Regions from separate parts of the Paenibacillus sp. J31R122 genome, predicted to be linked through region 2. Evidence: riboswitches for the same ligand, from Rfam matches in the RefSeq annotation. Region 2 holds a riboswitch; each other region holds the start of a gene.
What was found. A riboswitch is a leader RNA that binds a small molecule or an ion and turns the genes downstream of it on or off. The one in region 2 is predicted to bind cyclic di-AMP.

Region 1 (3,644 bases), on a different contig from region 2:
TTGAATTTTTCTCACTAATTATATTTTCGAACGATGATCAGTCATCTTCCTCAAATATAAAAACCTCTTCGATAGACAAATTAAAAACTGAAGATATTCGATAGGCTAGTAAAACAGATGGATTATATTGCTGTTTCTCTAAAGATATAATTGTTCTTGAAGAAACACTTACTTTATCAGCTAGTTCTTGTTGTTTGATACCACGTTCTATACGTAACTCCTTTATTCTATTTTTCATAGTCTACTCCTAATTAAAGAACATGATTATAATATTTTTTGGCTATTAAGTTCGTACTCGCACACAAAACTATAATCAGAAATAAAGCAATATTCGTTGGAATTGTAAGCCAATTTGAAAGAAACATCATCAGTATCGTCACCATCATTAGAATTCGCATGGTAAAGAGTGAAGCTTTTCCTTCGATGATATCATCTCTTTCGTCATATTCTTTGGACATCTCTCGATCCAACTGTTTTCTATTCGCCTTATATTTAACGTGAGAAGTTATAGCGAAAGCTAAAAGTCCTACTCCTACCAACAATATTGAAATCCCAGAAACAAATCCTTCTGTTGTATTAGCTATCGTGTTATTCCAAATGATTTCAAATAACCCCATGATGATAAGGGCTAATGAGCATAAATAAAGCTCTGTAAATCTATTTTTCAAGCAAGTCACCCCTAACATCTCGCAATATGAAGTTTACTTCACGTGAAGTTAACTTCATATTAACCAGTCTTGATGGAGTAGTCAATAGTTAGTTTTTGTTATGCAATGGCTTCCCTTCCTTACTTATCCTTAAATACCATTTATTATAAGGATAAGTAGAGATAAGAGGTGAGGCTGATGAATGCAAAGGAAGCGTCGATGATGCTAGGAGTTCACTATAAGACAATCCTGAACATGATAAATGACGGTCGTTTGGCAGCTACGAAAACCGATTCTGGGGATTGGGAAATTAGTGAAAGTAATCTTGCGGCTAGAGAGCAGCGTATCGAGGATAAAGAGTTTTCGGCAATCTACACACATATGGCCGTCCAGATGATCGAGAAAGAGCACGGCCGAACCGTCAAAGCCGCTCGAGAGGATCTGATCTTTATAGCGCGATCGATAGTCAAATACGCTGAAAGTCCGAACGAGTTTAACCAACAGGTAAAGCGTCTTGAAAAAGCACTAGATGCTTACAAGGCAGCTGAAGCTTTCATATATACAGTTGAGTCGATTCGAAAGCAATTGGACGTAGAAGGTCAAAGGTAGTTCTTAGAACGATTTTTAAATTATTTAATATACAAAAAAACAAGCCTACAATATGCATGCAGGCTTGTTCTCTTCTAATCTTTATGATCTTTACTAGTCATTTCGGAATAGGCATCCTCAGATATTACACGACGAGCTGTAACATATCTTTTTTCGTAATAGTTTTCGGAGAGTTTGCTAATCCGGACACCTTTACTGCTTGAAGAGTGAGCAAATTGTCCGTTTCCTATAAATATACCCGCATGAGAAACACCTTTGCCATCCGTATTAAAAAACACAAGATCGCCAGGTTTTAAATCTTCTTGATCTACTTTTATTCCTTCCTCAGATTGTGCTTTTGAGGTTCTAGGAAGATCAACATCATACTGATTGAATATGTACAATATGAATCCCGAACAATCAAACCCTTTAACAGTTGTTCCGCCCCACTTATAAGGGGTTCCGACCACTTTATCAACTGCATGTTTGATATCCATTCCATTTGCGAAAGCGCTCCCCGCAAAGGTAAAACACATAACACTCAATAACAATGATGCCACAATTTTCTTCACAACTTGGTTCTCCCTTCGATGCCTACGAGGTTAGCTAAGGGTTCGGAAGAAGGTTTCCCTATAATCATTGAACAATCGATTAATTCACCCGAGTGGATCCCCCGTTTCCTAAAAAGGAATTAGGCAAAATACAATTATTTTTCTTACGTTTCTATTATTTTTCTTACGGTTTTATAAATTTCTATTTTTTTCTTACTAATCCTTCTTTATAAACATTAGAAAAATCTAATATCCACAATATGTATTTAAGCTTGAGTCCCCTAGTACTTACCCATAATTTCCAACTTGAATAAACTATTATATTTTGATATTCTCGTAGAGAAAATTTTTTCAACCAAGAGAGGAACACCAAAATGAAAAACCTTTATTTTCGCAGCTCGATCTTCTTACTTTTATTTATGCTTCTGATTTATCCTCTTCATTCTGTACAAGTGAAAGCGGCCGAGATCGCTCCTTTGGAAAACTACTTTCCGGCAGACATTGATGAACACTGGGCTTATTACGAGCTGGACAATTTTGTGAACGCAGATTTGTTACGGGGTTATGTGGATCAAGAAGGAATTGTAACGCTAAAGCCAAACCATTCCATAAGCCGCGCGGAGTTTGTTTCGATTTTGGTTCGCGCATTAGGTTTGACAAGCGATGTGCCTGGAACGACTTTCACTGACGTCGAGCAAGGAAAATGGTACTCCGATTCGATTCGCATTGCCAGCTCCTTAGGTATCGTTAACGGGATTAGTGAAACAAAATTTGGTCCAAATCAACTTATTAAACGCGGCGAGATCGCTACAATGGTTGTTAGAGCCTTTTCTTCATCTGTACAATTTGAAGGAGAAATGAAGCAATTTAAAGATGTACCCGAATATTACGCTAAACCATCTATTATAAAGGCAAGTCAAGCTGGTATTGTACGAGGAGCCACTGAAACGGAATTCAAGCCTTTCGCCAATGCGAAACGTGCTGAAGCTGTTGTCATGTTGCAGCGTGCGTTAGATTTGCAAAATAGCGCATTACCTGAAGATGGTCTACTCACAACTGCAGTTTTAGATTCAGAGGAAAAGGAAAATCAAGTAATCAAAGATAAAACATACGATCAATTTGATGATGTCTATGCGCAATTTTATACCGGTTATTATTTAGCGTTTAGCCATTCATATTCTGAAGAACTAATTTCCCTGGTAGACCAAGGTTATGAAATTGAAATGGAGAAAATCAGTGAACAAGTACTAACGGTCATTGATAAAACAGATCGATTCGCCGTGGTGGAGTCGACAGGCGGAAGCTACAAAGTAAAAACTACTAAAGCTAACGATCAAACCACAGAAACAGTAGCAACCGACGGTATTTACTTATTGAAGAAAATGAACGACAACAGCTGGAAAATCTACATGTACTACCAGGATGAGCAGCAATAAACGAGCTAAATCTTTTGATAGTTTTCCTATAAAAAAGGAGTATGAACTACTAACGTTCATACTCTTTTTTGTATCCTTCTACTTACGCAGAGATCTCAAATAAATAGACCTAGAAGCTGCTTGTAAGAATATAGTTTAAGATTGATTCCTTGCAAACTATTGGCCACCACATTGCCGGCGATTATGACTTCGCTAGCGATTTCGTACCAACAGTGGAAAACTCGGATGCCTTAGTGCAGCAGTTGTACGCCCACGCAGTGAAATCACCTTGAGATCGAAACCATTCTAACCAATGCTATTATAAATTTGAATCGCGATTTGAATGACATACTTATCTGTTTCCCCAACAGCTAAATAACTAAGTAATTCATATTCGTATGCATTACCAATAATGGTCAAATTATTATCAGCAATATACAATA
Region 2 (3,644 bases):
AACAAGAGGGGCTTTCATTTGGGCAGTATCGCGTGAAAACGAGAATAAGCTAGTCTTTTAGAAAGCATAATAGGACTGCGAAAGATGAATTAAATAGGATCGATCCAGCATCTCATCATCTATAATAGGTTCATGAAATACGGTTCGCCTGTACAGGTTATCAGCTAAGTCTGACAAGGCAGATTTAACAAGATCGGTTCTATCCTGCCCCCATGCCTCAGCGTGAGATTGTACAAACACAAGCGCATCCGGTACGGAGAGGCCCTTGAGATGGTTGAAAACGGATGCCCATTGGACCAAATCCGAATATTTCTTCTCACATGGAAGTATATATTCACCCCAGCCATTAATGCTGCCGCTGGCGATTTTCAATAGTCCGCAATTGCTTCCGCCATTGATTTCGGGCATCTGTTTCTCGATCGTCCTGCAGTCAAACCGATAGATTTCCATTAAGCCAACTCTACAGTTCTTCAAGTAGTCACTATGTATAGCAGGCAGAGGTTTAGTGATATTCAATGCTGCCACTCTTCTTTCTCCATTAATTTGATATAAAATAGCACGCAAAGAAGCCCCTGAGCAGAGAAACTCTGCACACGGGCTTCTCTCGCATCATCATGCAAAGAAAGTACGGGTAGCGGTTCTCTCACAATACGCTTACGAGGTTAGCTGACGGATTCGGGCTTGCGAGCGCCCTACCTGCTACATGCTTTCAGCATGCCTTACAGGATTCACCCCATGAAGGATTCTAACTTACGAATACCTTCGTTTGGATCCCCCGCATCCCTATTCGGGATTTATGCGTTTCGGATAAGCAACTGCCTATCCTAATTTGATTCGGTATAGTATTGAACTGAATATTACTCCGGTAGTATAAAAATGTAAACTGTAATTTGAGCATTTTTTGCTTATTATTTGATCAATTTAGTCAATGAAAGCGTATTAATCCACATCATGCCCTTATTATCTACCACAATGCTTCTCCAAGCTGACTATTTTGCGATATGCGAGAGATACCGAGATAATAGCAGCTACAAGGAGCATATAAGGGTTGTGATAGTTATAAGATCCATCTGAATACCGTTTATTGTCAAATTTGAATCTTGGTGATTCTTTACAGGAATTTTTGTCAGGCGTATGATTCATCTCAGGATTCATACAACGATTCCTTGTTAGAACGCTTAATTTCCATTTAGGAAAACGGGGGAACCACATGAAAGTGTTGCACAGACGGTGTGAGAGCTGTTCTGGTGTGATGCTTGGGGTGAATCCCGGTCTCTGGAACGCATATCGTTCCCCAAGACTGGGTAGGGCGACTCTCACCGCCCGAATCCGTCAGCTAACCTCGTAAGCGTGGTATAGGCAGCAGCCATAAATGAGATTCATTTGGCAAGTGCTGCTTTGGAGAGAGAGGATGATGAGGCTTGTAATCGGAAGCTACGACCACAGGGCGTAAGGGCTGTGGTTTCTTAAAATATAGAAAATACGTTTCACCATGCATCTTAATCGCTGAATCCTTGAGCAAAGGAACGGGGGAACCAACAGCAGCCATGATACTTGAAGTCCTTAATAGGGACAATGTATCTGGCGCATGGGGTGAATCCTATGTGCAAGCTACTTGCGCATAGGTAGGGCGACTCTCACGCCCGAATCCGACAGCTAACCTCGCAAGCGTATCGAGAGAGGCAACGACTATCGTGCGAAAGACACGGGTTTATTTCCTGTGCCTTCAGAAGCCGCGAGAAGAGTTCCTCTTCTTGCAGGCTTCTTTTTTGTTGTCTTCTCTTCAATTAATCAGGAGGAGAATCGAAATGAAAGATCCAGAATGCATTCTTGTATCCGCACCGAACAACACAGGGGAAGGCTTCATTCGTCACCTAATTACTCAAGGTTTTCCTATCGCCGCTATCGCGAACAACTCAGAAGAAAAGCGAAGAATGGAATTACTTGGGGTGAAGCACATCCTAATAGTAGATACGAAAGATATAAATACTTGGGCTATACCGGATTTTTCTGTAGGTAAAGTATTCCTATTCGAAAGAAGCTTTACCCTTTGCTGCCGATATATTCAGATCTGTCGGAAATGGACGGCTAAGCCGATTTACGTCATCACACACACGAATAACCCGCGCATGATCTATAAAGCTGTGGGAGCGAATTATATCATCCATACCACTAGCAGCGAGGTCTCGTTTCTAGGTAGAACGCTTATCGAATAATCGGATTTAATAATTAAAAATACGGGGAGTGAACGTACATGTTAGATGTGTACATGGTATTGATTCTAGCCGCGACCTTTGGGTTATTTTCCGCATTTTTATTTTGGTGCGAACGCGTTATTCAGGATGCGGGAGGCGAACGAAAATGATCATCGTCTACATTTTTACGGTGTTTATCTTTGTATACCTGGGTTACGCCTTAATAAATCCGGAGAAATTTTAGTCTAATTTTCAACAAAGCTCTCTGAGGAGGATATGTAAAACATGGGCATTTTTCAAATTGCTATCGTTATTATCATATTGGTGCTGCTCGTTAAACCTTTGGGCACCTATTTGTTTCATGTATTCTCAAACGAAGAAAACCGGACGGATAAGTGGTTCTCCTTTGCGGAACGCCCCATTTACTGGCTGCTCGGTTTGAAAGAACGCAAAGGCATGACCTGGAAGGTTTACGCGCTTAGCTTTATCATTACGAACATCGTGCTCGTTGCCTTGGGTTATTTGATATTACGGATGCAGAAGTTTTTGCCTCTTAATCCGAACGGCATCGACAACATGGAACAAACGTTGTCATTCAATACGATTATCAGCTTTATGACCAATACGAACCTTCAACATTACAGCGGAGAAACCGGCTTGTCCTACTTCTCGCAAATGGCTGTCATTACAATGCTGATGTTTACCTCCGCCGCAACAGGCTTATGTGTCGCTATTGCATTCATAAGGGCGATTACGAGCAAGGGCGGAACGATAGGAAATTTCTTTCAAGACTTTGTAAAAGCGCATGTTCGCGTATTTTTACCGCTTGCTTTCATCGTCATGTTAGCGCTTGTGGCGCTTCAGGTTCCGCAAACGCTCGATTCTACATTAAAGGTAACGACCTTGGAAGGTGCTGAGCAGCAAATTGCGATCGGTCCGGTCGCTTCTCTGGAATCTATTAAGCATCTCGGAACGAACGGCGGAGGTTTTTTTGGAGTGAACTCCGCTCATCCATTTGAAAATCCGAATCCACTTACTAACGTGATCCATATTTTATCGATGTGGTGCTTATCGGCCGCACTGCCGTATACGTTCGGATTATTTGCCAAAAACCGCAAGCAGGGCTGGGTTATTTTCTCGGCTATGTTGATTTTGTTTCTTGTATTCTTATCTCTCAATTATTTCTCTGAGACAAAAGGTAGCCCTGTTATGAACGAGCTTGGTATTGATGCCTCCCAGGGCAGCATGGAGGGTAAAGAGGTTCGTTTCGGTATTGCTCAATCTAGTCTATTCACAACCGTAACCACAGCAGCGACAACAGGAAGTGTCAACAATATGCATGATACGCAGACGCCGCTTGGCAGCATTACACCTCTAGCACTAATGATGCTGAACAATGTTTTCGGAGGCAAGGGTGTTGGACTGATTAACATGCTGATGTACGCGGTT
Region 3 (3,644 bases), on a different contig from region 2:
ACCGTGTGCTGTAATCATCCGCATAGATTGCTTCAATTGAAAACCGCAATCACAACGTTCACTTCCAAAAATATCACCCGTATGACATATACTATGCATGCGAATCAGCGCATCTTCATTATTCTTAAAATCGCCGTATACGAGCACACTGGATTGCTGCATGTCTGCATAGGAGAAACGATTTAAGTCATTGACAAGCTCGTCAACCGATTGTTCTTCCCCCGCCTCCTTGCGCAGCCAGCTATACCAGTGGAACATTTTCGTTTCACCGTCTACATCGACAGGCAGATTAATAGGCCCGACAACATAAATGTCACCCTCTCCGCTTTCGATTCGTTTTATTTTTTCCTTCAATAGTGCTGAAATATTTGATTTTATCATCCTGTTCACCTGCTTTAGTTATATGAAATATTAAAATTGCAGCGATAAATAGCTAAGTGTACCAAACTCGTAGCTGCGATGAATGACTTTAGGTGCTTCCACAGCGTTGCCACTGCCCATTGCTATATATAAAGGTACAAAATGTTCGGCACGGGGTACTGCCATTTTAGCATGCGGCGCAAGTTTTTCATATTGGAAGAGAGATTTTAAATCCTGAACGTTCATTTTATCTACTAACCATTGGTCAAACTCAATAGCCCAACTCTCCGGCTCCTTCTGTCCCCATTTAACCGCGCGTAAATTATGAACCGTTACGCCGCTTCCAATCAGCAATATATTCAGTGAGCTTAAACTGCGCAATGCCTCGCCTATTCGGTACTGCTCCTCCACGGATCGGTATGGATTAACGGACACTTGCACTACGGGAACATCCGCCTTCGGAAACATATGCTTCAGCATTGTCCAAGAGCCATGGTCTAGTCCGCGTACTGTATCAAATGCAGTCGGTATTCCCTTATCGTTCAAGAGCTTTCCTACTAGAGCAGCAATCTTCGTCGACCCTTTTGCCGGATATTTCTGCTTATAAAGCTCATCAGGAAAACCATAAAAATCATAAATCGTTTCATATTCATCGTCCTTCGATGAAATGGTTACTTCTTCTGTTTCCCAATGCGCTGTAAATATAACGATCGCATCCGGCTGCAGCTTAGCACCCGTTTGTCGAAGAAATTGACTATATTCATTTTGCTCAACAGCCAGCATTGGTGAGCCGTGTGCTAAAAATAATGGATTCAAACGTTATACCTCCTTTTATTCACTTACTATTTGTAACTAATTATACTTTTATCACTTAGCATAGTCAAGTTATTAACATTACTGAGGTTTGCTTGTATAAATAAGTTATTGAGGTTATAATTGAAGGAATCTAAAAGAGGTGATATGCATGGAACAGCAAAACCTTTGTCCCCGTTTCCAGAAGGGAATGGATCTTATTAGCAAACGTTGGACCGGCTTAATCATATATCAATTATTAGCTGGACCGCAGCGTTTCAGTGCTGTACAGTCCGCATTGCCAATTAGCGGCAGACTATTATCGGAGCGCTTCAAGGAGCTAGAGAGTGAAGGTATCGTCGATAGACTGGTTTATCCGGAAATACCCGTTCTCATTGAATACTCATTAACGGAAAAAGGCCGCGCGCTTGAGCCGATTATTCGCGAAATTCAAGTTTGGTCTCAGGATTGGATAGCGCCAGTAACTGAATATGATATAAACTAATTCCACTCAAACAAACCAAGCCGTCTACGGTTTGGTTTGTCTAAAGGTTTACAAACGGTGAAAACCGTTTTAAAATATAGGAACAAACAAAAAAACGCTGAATTTTTCAATTGAAAAAGCGGGGGAACCAACGCGAATCTGTATTGTTACATTCGCAAGGGGTGAATCCGGGGACTTGTAACCCTGGTAGGGCATTCTCTCTAGCCCGAATCCGACAGCTAACCTCGTAAGCGGAAAGAGGAGAGGTTTATTTATGTTTTGTCAGTCTTCTAATCAAGCACCATTTTTCGCTGAACAGTCCCCTTCGTTAACGGTTTCTCGTATTGAGTTGTTCGTAATTCCCGCTCTCGCAATCGATTCCGCAGGATTTCGCGTGTGCCTTCGTTTAACAAGCAGCCAGGGTTATGGCTGGAGTGAGCTCTTTGTAAATGACAATGAGGATATGCTTGATTTGGATCGCTGTAGCGATCTGCTTGTTTCTTTCATTGGCAGCATCGATCTCTCTACTTTGAACGATTACCATTATGACAAGAATGATCAAGACGGTCGAATATTTGAATGTTTTACAGATGCGGTCAATCATATTGTCGCTCTATCCACCGATTCAGCTCAATTCATTAATGAGTCAGAGGAATTTGTTTTGAGACAGCGGGCTGTTCATTATGTATCTTTGAATTGACTGAAGATTTCGTCAAAATGACCACTCAGGTCCTTTGGTTCATGCTGAACCAAAGTCGTCCCGAGTGGTTTTTTTGGTGGCGTTCTTTACGGCAAAAGCAATCGTTGAAGCTATACTTGGACAGCACTCTCTCTTACATGGTGAGTAGCCAGCATCATGTTACGTAACGATGCAACAGTCTCTTCCATTCCTCTTGTCTTCAAGCCGCAGTCTGGGTTGATCCAGAAGAGGGCAGGATCGAGCACCTTAAGCGCGCGGTTAATCATGCTAACCATCTCTTCAACGGACGGTACGCGTGGGCTATGAATGTCGTATACGCCTAGTCCAATGCCTTGATCATACGTATTCTCCTCGAAGCTGTGAATTAATTCACCATGGCTGCGAGATGTTTCAATGGAGATAACGTCCGCATCAAGCGCTAAAATCGAATCGATAATGTCATGGAATTCGCAATAGCACATATGTGTATGAATTTGCGTTGTATCACGAACATCAGCTGTTGAAAGGCGAAATGCATGTACCCCCCATTTCAAGTAGGCGTCCCACTCACTGCGTTTAAGCGGCAGTCCTTCACGTAATGCCGGTTCATCGACTTGAATCATCTCGATACCCGCTGCTTCAAGCGCTTTTACTTCCTCAGACAAGGCCAGTGCAATTTGATAAGCTACTTGTTCGCGTGTCATGTCGTTACGAGGGAATGACCAGTTCAAAATCGTAATTGGTCCAGTCAGCATCCCTTTTACCGGCTTTGTTGTTAACGATTGCGCATACACGCTTTCCGTTACAGTCATTGGCTCTTTGAATACAACATCTCCGTAAATAACCGGAGGCTTCACGCAGCGTGATCCGTATGACTGTACCCAGCCGCTCTGCGTAAACGCGAACCCACCCAGCTTTTCCCCAAAAAATTCCACCATATCTGTACGTTCAAACTCACCGTGAACAAGGACATCGATGTTAAGCTCTTCTTGAATCTCAATCCAATGCTTAATTTTTTCGTTTATAAAGGAAGTGTAATCAGCTGAGCTTAGCTCGTTCTTTCTCCACTTCTGCCTTGCTTGACGAACATCCAGCGTTTGTGGAAAGCTGCCGATTGTCGTCGTCGGCAGAAATGGCAGCTGCCATTTTTGCTGCTGAAGCTTCTGTCTTACAGCGAAAGGCTTCTGCCTAGCAGAAGGATGCGCCGCGATCGCCTTTGCATCTACCGCTTTGCTATTGCGCGCTGGAGATGCTGACAAGTTGTGAATTATTTCTTTGTTCTGTTTCAGTACCTCAGCAAATGAGTTTGAAGCTGCAGCATTGACAGAA
Region 4 (3,644 bases), on a different contig from region 2:
ATGAATTTGAGGAAGCGTGGCTCGATGAAGGCTTCACCTCCTATGCCGAGGATAAAGTGATGGAGACCGCGTATGGAGTGGAAGCAAACCTACCAGTCGAGGCGAGCTATATGACCGATCCTGCTCCGCTTAAGCAATACTCCTGGTCTTACGGCAGCCACAATCAATACGCTGAGAATGTTTATATGAGAGCAAAGCTCGTACTTATCGGCATTGAAAAACAAATAGGCGCACCGTTGATGCAGCGGGTTTTACGGACTTATTTCCAAAAATATAAATTCAAGCATCCTTCAACCGCAGACTTCCAGCGTGTTGTTGAACAGGTTACGAAAACGAAGTGGCATGATTACTTCAATCAATATGTTTACCACAACCAAATGGCCGATTTTGGCGTAGAAGCGATACAAGTCAAACCCGTCAAACAGGATGGCGTACAAATGTATGAATCAACTGTTCTCATTAGGAAATACGGTGGCATGAACGGTCCAATTCCGATTACTATGCAGTTCACGGATGGCATGACGGTGACAAAGCAGTGGAACGCGGAAAATTCTAATATCCAATATAAACAGGTTCACACAGCTCCACTCGAGTGGGCCGTTGTCGATCCGGAACACAGAAATGTACTCGATAACAAGCTGATCAACAACTTTATGCAAGCGCAGCTTCCTGAGGAAACACGTACCCGGTGGAACCTCGGCGTTTCAAAATTGATTGAAGGGCTGCTTGGGTCATTTGGCTGGTAAGTATATGGGTTCAAGGAGCGATAAAAGATGAAGATATATATGAAGCAAGGCTGGTCGCTGACGGTCAAACATTTTTATCTCGTTATTTTACTGTTTCTTTATCAACTGCTTTGGGGGTTCTTTCTATATCGTTTTATTGATTCTGTCATAGCGCCGCTATTACGACGCTTTCCCAGCGCTTCTCCATCTGATAACGCCGTTCATCTCTTCATGACAGAAGCCCAGTTTCAGCTATTTAAAACCGATCTCATTTCTCCATACCTATGGATGCTGGGCGGCTTGTTCGTCATTCGGATGCTGCTGACACCCTTGTTCAATGCCGGACTGTTCTATTCTCTGCATCAGGCAAGAAATAATGGCAGCACCCGCTTCCTTGAAGGCATCAAGAAGGCTTGGAAGCCTGTTCTGCTCTTATACTGGGCAGAAACGATACTTATGCTGGCTCCTGCATGGTGGCTGCTGCCACGCGCCTTAGACTCCTTTATGCAAAGCGGCTCGGTCCCTTATCTGTTGCAAACGACACTGCCTGGTGCCGGACTATGGATTCTGTGGGCGACTGTGCTCCATCTGCTTTTTCTAGCGATGCAATTCGGAGCAGTATCAGGCGATGGTGTATTCCGCTACCTATGGCATTCCATTAAAAACTTCCTTACATACGCCTCCGTCTCCTTAATCATGTGGGCGATCGGTGCTGGAATTGGAATCGTCATTACAAGTATATCTCTGATCTGGGCCGGACTGTTCGCGCTCATTCTGCATCAAGGCTATAACCTAGTACGCACGCTTATGAAGGTATGGACGATAGCAACGCAATATGATTCCTTGCAAACGAAATAACTAGTGAATGAAGCCTCCCTTTTTGCGCCGATGCGTGGATTGAGAGGCTTTTTAGTATGAAAATTTTCTAATCTTTCATTTGAAAAACCGCGTACAATTGAGCTTTCCAGCTCTTTTATCTTGTCCTCTCAGAATAATGGCAAAAAGGTTATTCGGAATATTTTAAGAAATGCATACATAATTAAAGAAATCAAGTCATTCCTTTTTAGTCAGAAAGCACTAATGAATGCTGTTTATTTCATATGAAAAATGTTTATACGAACCTTTTAGTTAAAATGTTCCATGAGAATTATTAGAATTTATCTGTAAAGGCAGGAGATCAATGAAAATAATCGAATAATTGTTTCAGAGCAATACAAACCTGCCAAATTCCCTAATGGGAAACGGGGGAACCACTTTGGGTGAATTGATTCCGACTTCTGACTCGGTCAGCGTCTGAGGAATCATAGGGAACCTTCAACCGAACCCCACAGCTAACCTCGTCGGCACTGGAAGGAGCTTTACAATTGAAAAAGATTACCGCATTACTTTTGGGTCTCGTACTCGTCTTCACTTTTCAGTCAGTAAGCGTTTTCGCAGACTCCAAGCTAGACGGATATATCAATGACGTTATTGGTAGTCCGTATAAGGGCGGCGGGAATACGTCGAGAGGCTTTGATTGCTCCGGTTTTACGACCTATGTGTTCGATAAAATGGGCATTGAGCTTCCACGCACATCCGCATCCCAAGGAAAATCAGGCAAGAAGGTCGCTAAATCAGACCTAATCCCTGGAGATCTCGTGTTCTTCGACACGTCTGGCGGCAATAACGGCTCTATTTCCCATGTTGGCATTTATATTGGTGATGGTAAGTTTGCGCACGCCTCTGTATCCAGAGGTGTTGTAACAGACAAACTTAACTCTTCCTATTATGAGAAGCGTTTCGTGACAGCACGTCGTGTGATGTCAATGGAAACTTTCGAGAAGTTTGCTGACGAAGAATAAAATAAGCACCTTGTTGCCTAGGATGCTACACTAAGCTCTTACAACCAAGCCGCAGTCGTTTGTCCTCATCGACAAACCACATGCGGCTTTGTTGTTTCTATTTCGCGGACAAGTGGAATAAGCTTATAACGTGTCGTGTTGAAAGGAGCTATACGTGATGTATTTATTTATTCATCGCAAGGACCTGCGTGTTTCTGATCTCCGCGCTTTTGATTATTTACTTAAAACGAATACGATGGGCATCCATTTACTTATATTAGATCCGGTTCTAACAAGTGACGGTCGGCTCACCAGCCATAGTGGACGCAACTTCATTGGTCAGACCGCCTCTTTATTGCACAGCTATTCTGAAGCCCAGAAAGAATTGCATGTTCTATACGGTGATCCAGTAGATATCGTAGAGTCGCTTCTACAACAGCATTCCATTGATGAGGTTATCGTGCATGCGGACTATACCCCTTACGCGCGCAGCCGCGATGAGCGGATGCGCCTAGCCACCCAAAAGCACAGCCGCCGATGGGTGGCTATCGAGGATGCGCCGCTTGCCGACCTAGAGAGCTTTCCAACGTTCGCTAGACGCTCTGAGCCCTACAAAGTATTTACGCCATTCTACCGAATGTGGAGCAGCTATATGCTGCAATGTTACACCCCAATGAGCATAACAACCCTACACGACCTCACTACGGTATGCGAAATAAGCGGAAGTATCGCCACCCGCTTCTCCTTACCTGATGCTGTTTCATGCGCGCTTGGTGAATCGACTGCCGGAAAGGGGCCCGCTAAATCCGCAAGCAAGCTGGATCGTTTCGTTCGTGAGCGATTAGCCCTCTATGCCAATAGCCGTGATGCCTTCGCTGAGGAGCATACAAGCGGCCTCTCCCGTTTCTTGAATACGGGTGCCATTTCTGCACGTCAGGCCTATGAGGCTACGCTTGGATTGCCAGGAGCGGAAGCTTGGCTTAGACAGCTGGCATGGCGTGACTTTTATTTATATCAAGCTATGTATCATGACCAGTTTTTCAGCTATGAGCATCTATTTGATTTTTCCGCCCTAACGAGCGACAGCTTCGGCGCATGG

Region 1: it holds a riboswitch for cyclic di-AMP, as region 2 does, so the genes downstream of both, AC0YN7_RS25530 (C40 family peptidase) here and AC0YN7_RS11280 (hypothetical protein) in region 2, are expected to answer to the same signal.
Region 3: it holds a riboswitch for cyclic di-AMP, as region 2 does, so the genes downstream of both, AC0YN7_RS18975 (hypothetical protein) here and AC0YN7_RS11280 (hypothetical protein) in region 2, are expected to answer to the same signal.
Region 4: it holds a riboswitch for cyclic di-AMP, as region 2 does, so the genes downstream of both, AC0YN7_RS27575 (C40 family peptidase) here and AC0YN7_RS11280 (hypothetical protein) in region 2, are expected to answer to the same signal.

The regions. Positions count from the first base shown of each region.
Region 1 is NZ_JBWDNM010000019.1:42,762-46,405, forward strand. Features, by position in the region: gene AC0YN7_RS25515 (helix-turn-helix transcriptional regulator) at 38-238, opposite strand; gene AC0YN7_RS25520 (DUF2178 domain-containing protein) at 252-677, opposite strand; gene AC0YN7_RS25525 (hypothetical protein) at 846-1,256, shown strand; gene AC0YN7_RS25530 (C40 family peptidase) at 1,331-1,807, opposite strand; cyclic di-AMP (ydaO/yuaA leader) riboswitch at 1,812-1,943, opposite strand; gene AC0YN7_RS25535 (S-layer homology domain-containing protein) at 2,161-3,222, shown strand; gene AC0YN7_RS25540 (hypothetical protein) at 3,508-3,644, opposite strand, start outside.
Region 2 is NZ_JBWDNM010000005.1:347,740-351,383, reverse strand. Features, by position in the region: gene AC0YN7_RS11285 (hypothetical protein) at 58-525, opposite strand; cyclic di-AMP (ydaO/yuaA leader) riboswitch at 636-811, opposite strand; cyclic di-AMP (ydaO/yuaA leader) riboswitch at 1,166-1,366, shown strand; cyclic di-AMP (ydaO/yuaA leader) riboswitch at 1,495-1,687, shown strand; gene AC0YN7_RS11280 (hypothetical protein) at 1,809-2,216, shown strand; gene AC0YN7_RS11275 (potassium-transporting ATPase subunit F) at 2,362-2,439, shown strand; gene kdpA (potassium-transporting ATPase subunit KdpA) at 2,481-3,644, shown strand, end outside.
Region 3 is NZ_JBWDNM010000011.1:157,688-161,331, forward strand. Features, by position in the region: gene AC0YN7_RS18960 (GTP cyclohydrolase II) at 1-381, opposite strand, end outside; gene AC0YN7_RS18965 (DODA-type extradiol aromatic ring-opening family dioxygenase) at 412-1,176, opposite strand; gene AC0YN7_RS18970 (winged helix-turn-helix transcriptional regulator) at 1,325-1,657, shown strand; cyclic di-AMP (ydaO/yuaA leader) riboswitch at 1,743-1,905, shown strand; gene AC0YN7_RS18975 (hypothetical protein) at 1,911-2,336, shown strand; gene metE (5-methyltetrahydropteroyltriglutamate--homocysteine S-methyltransferase) at 2,447-3,644, opposite strand, start outside.
Region 4 is NZ_JBWDNM010000024.1:35,286-38,929, forward strand. Features, by position in the region: gene AC0YN7_RS27565 (M1 family metallopeptidase) at 1-746, shown strand, start outside; gene AC0YN7_RS27570 (hypothetical protein) at 774-1,583, shown strand; cyclic di-AMP (ydaO/yuaA leader) riboswitch at 1,936-2,086, shown strand; gene AC0YN7_RS27575 (C40 family peptidase) at 2,090-2,566, shown strand; gene AC0YN7_RS27580 (cryptochrome/photolyase family protein) at 2,724-3,644, shown strand, end outside.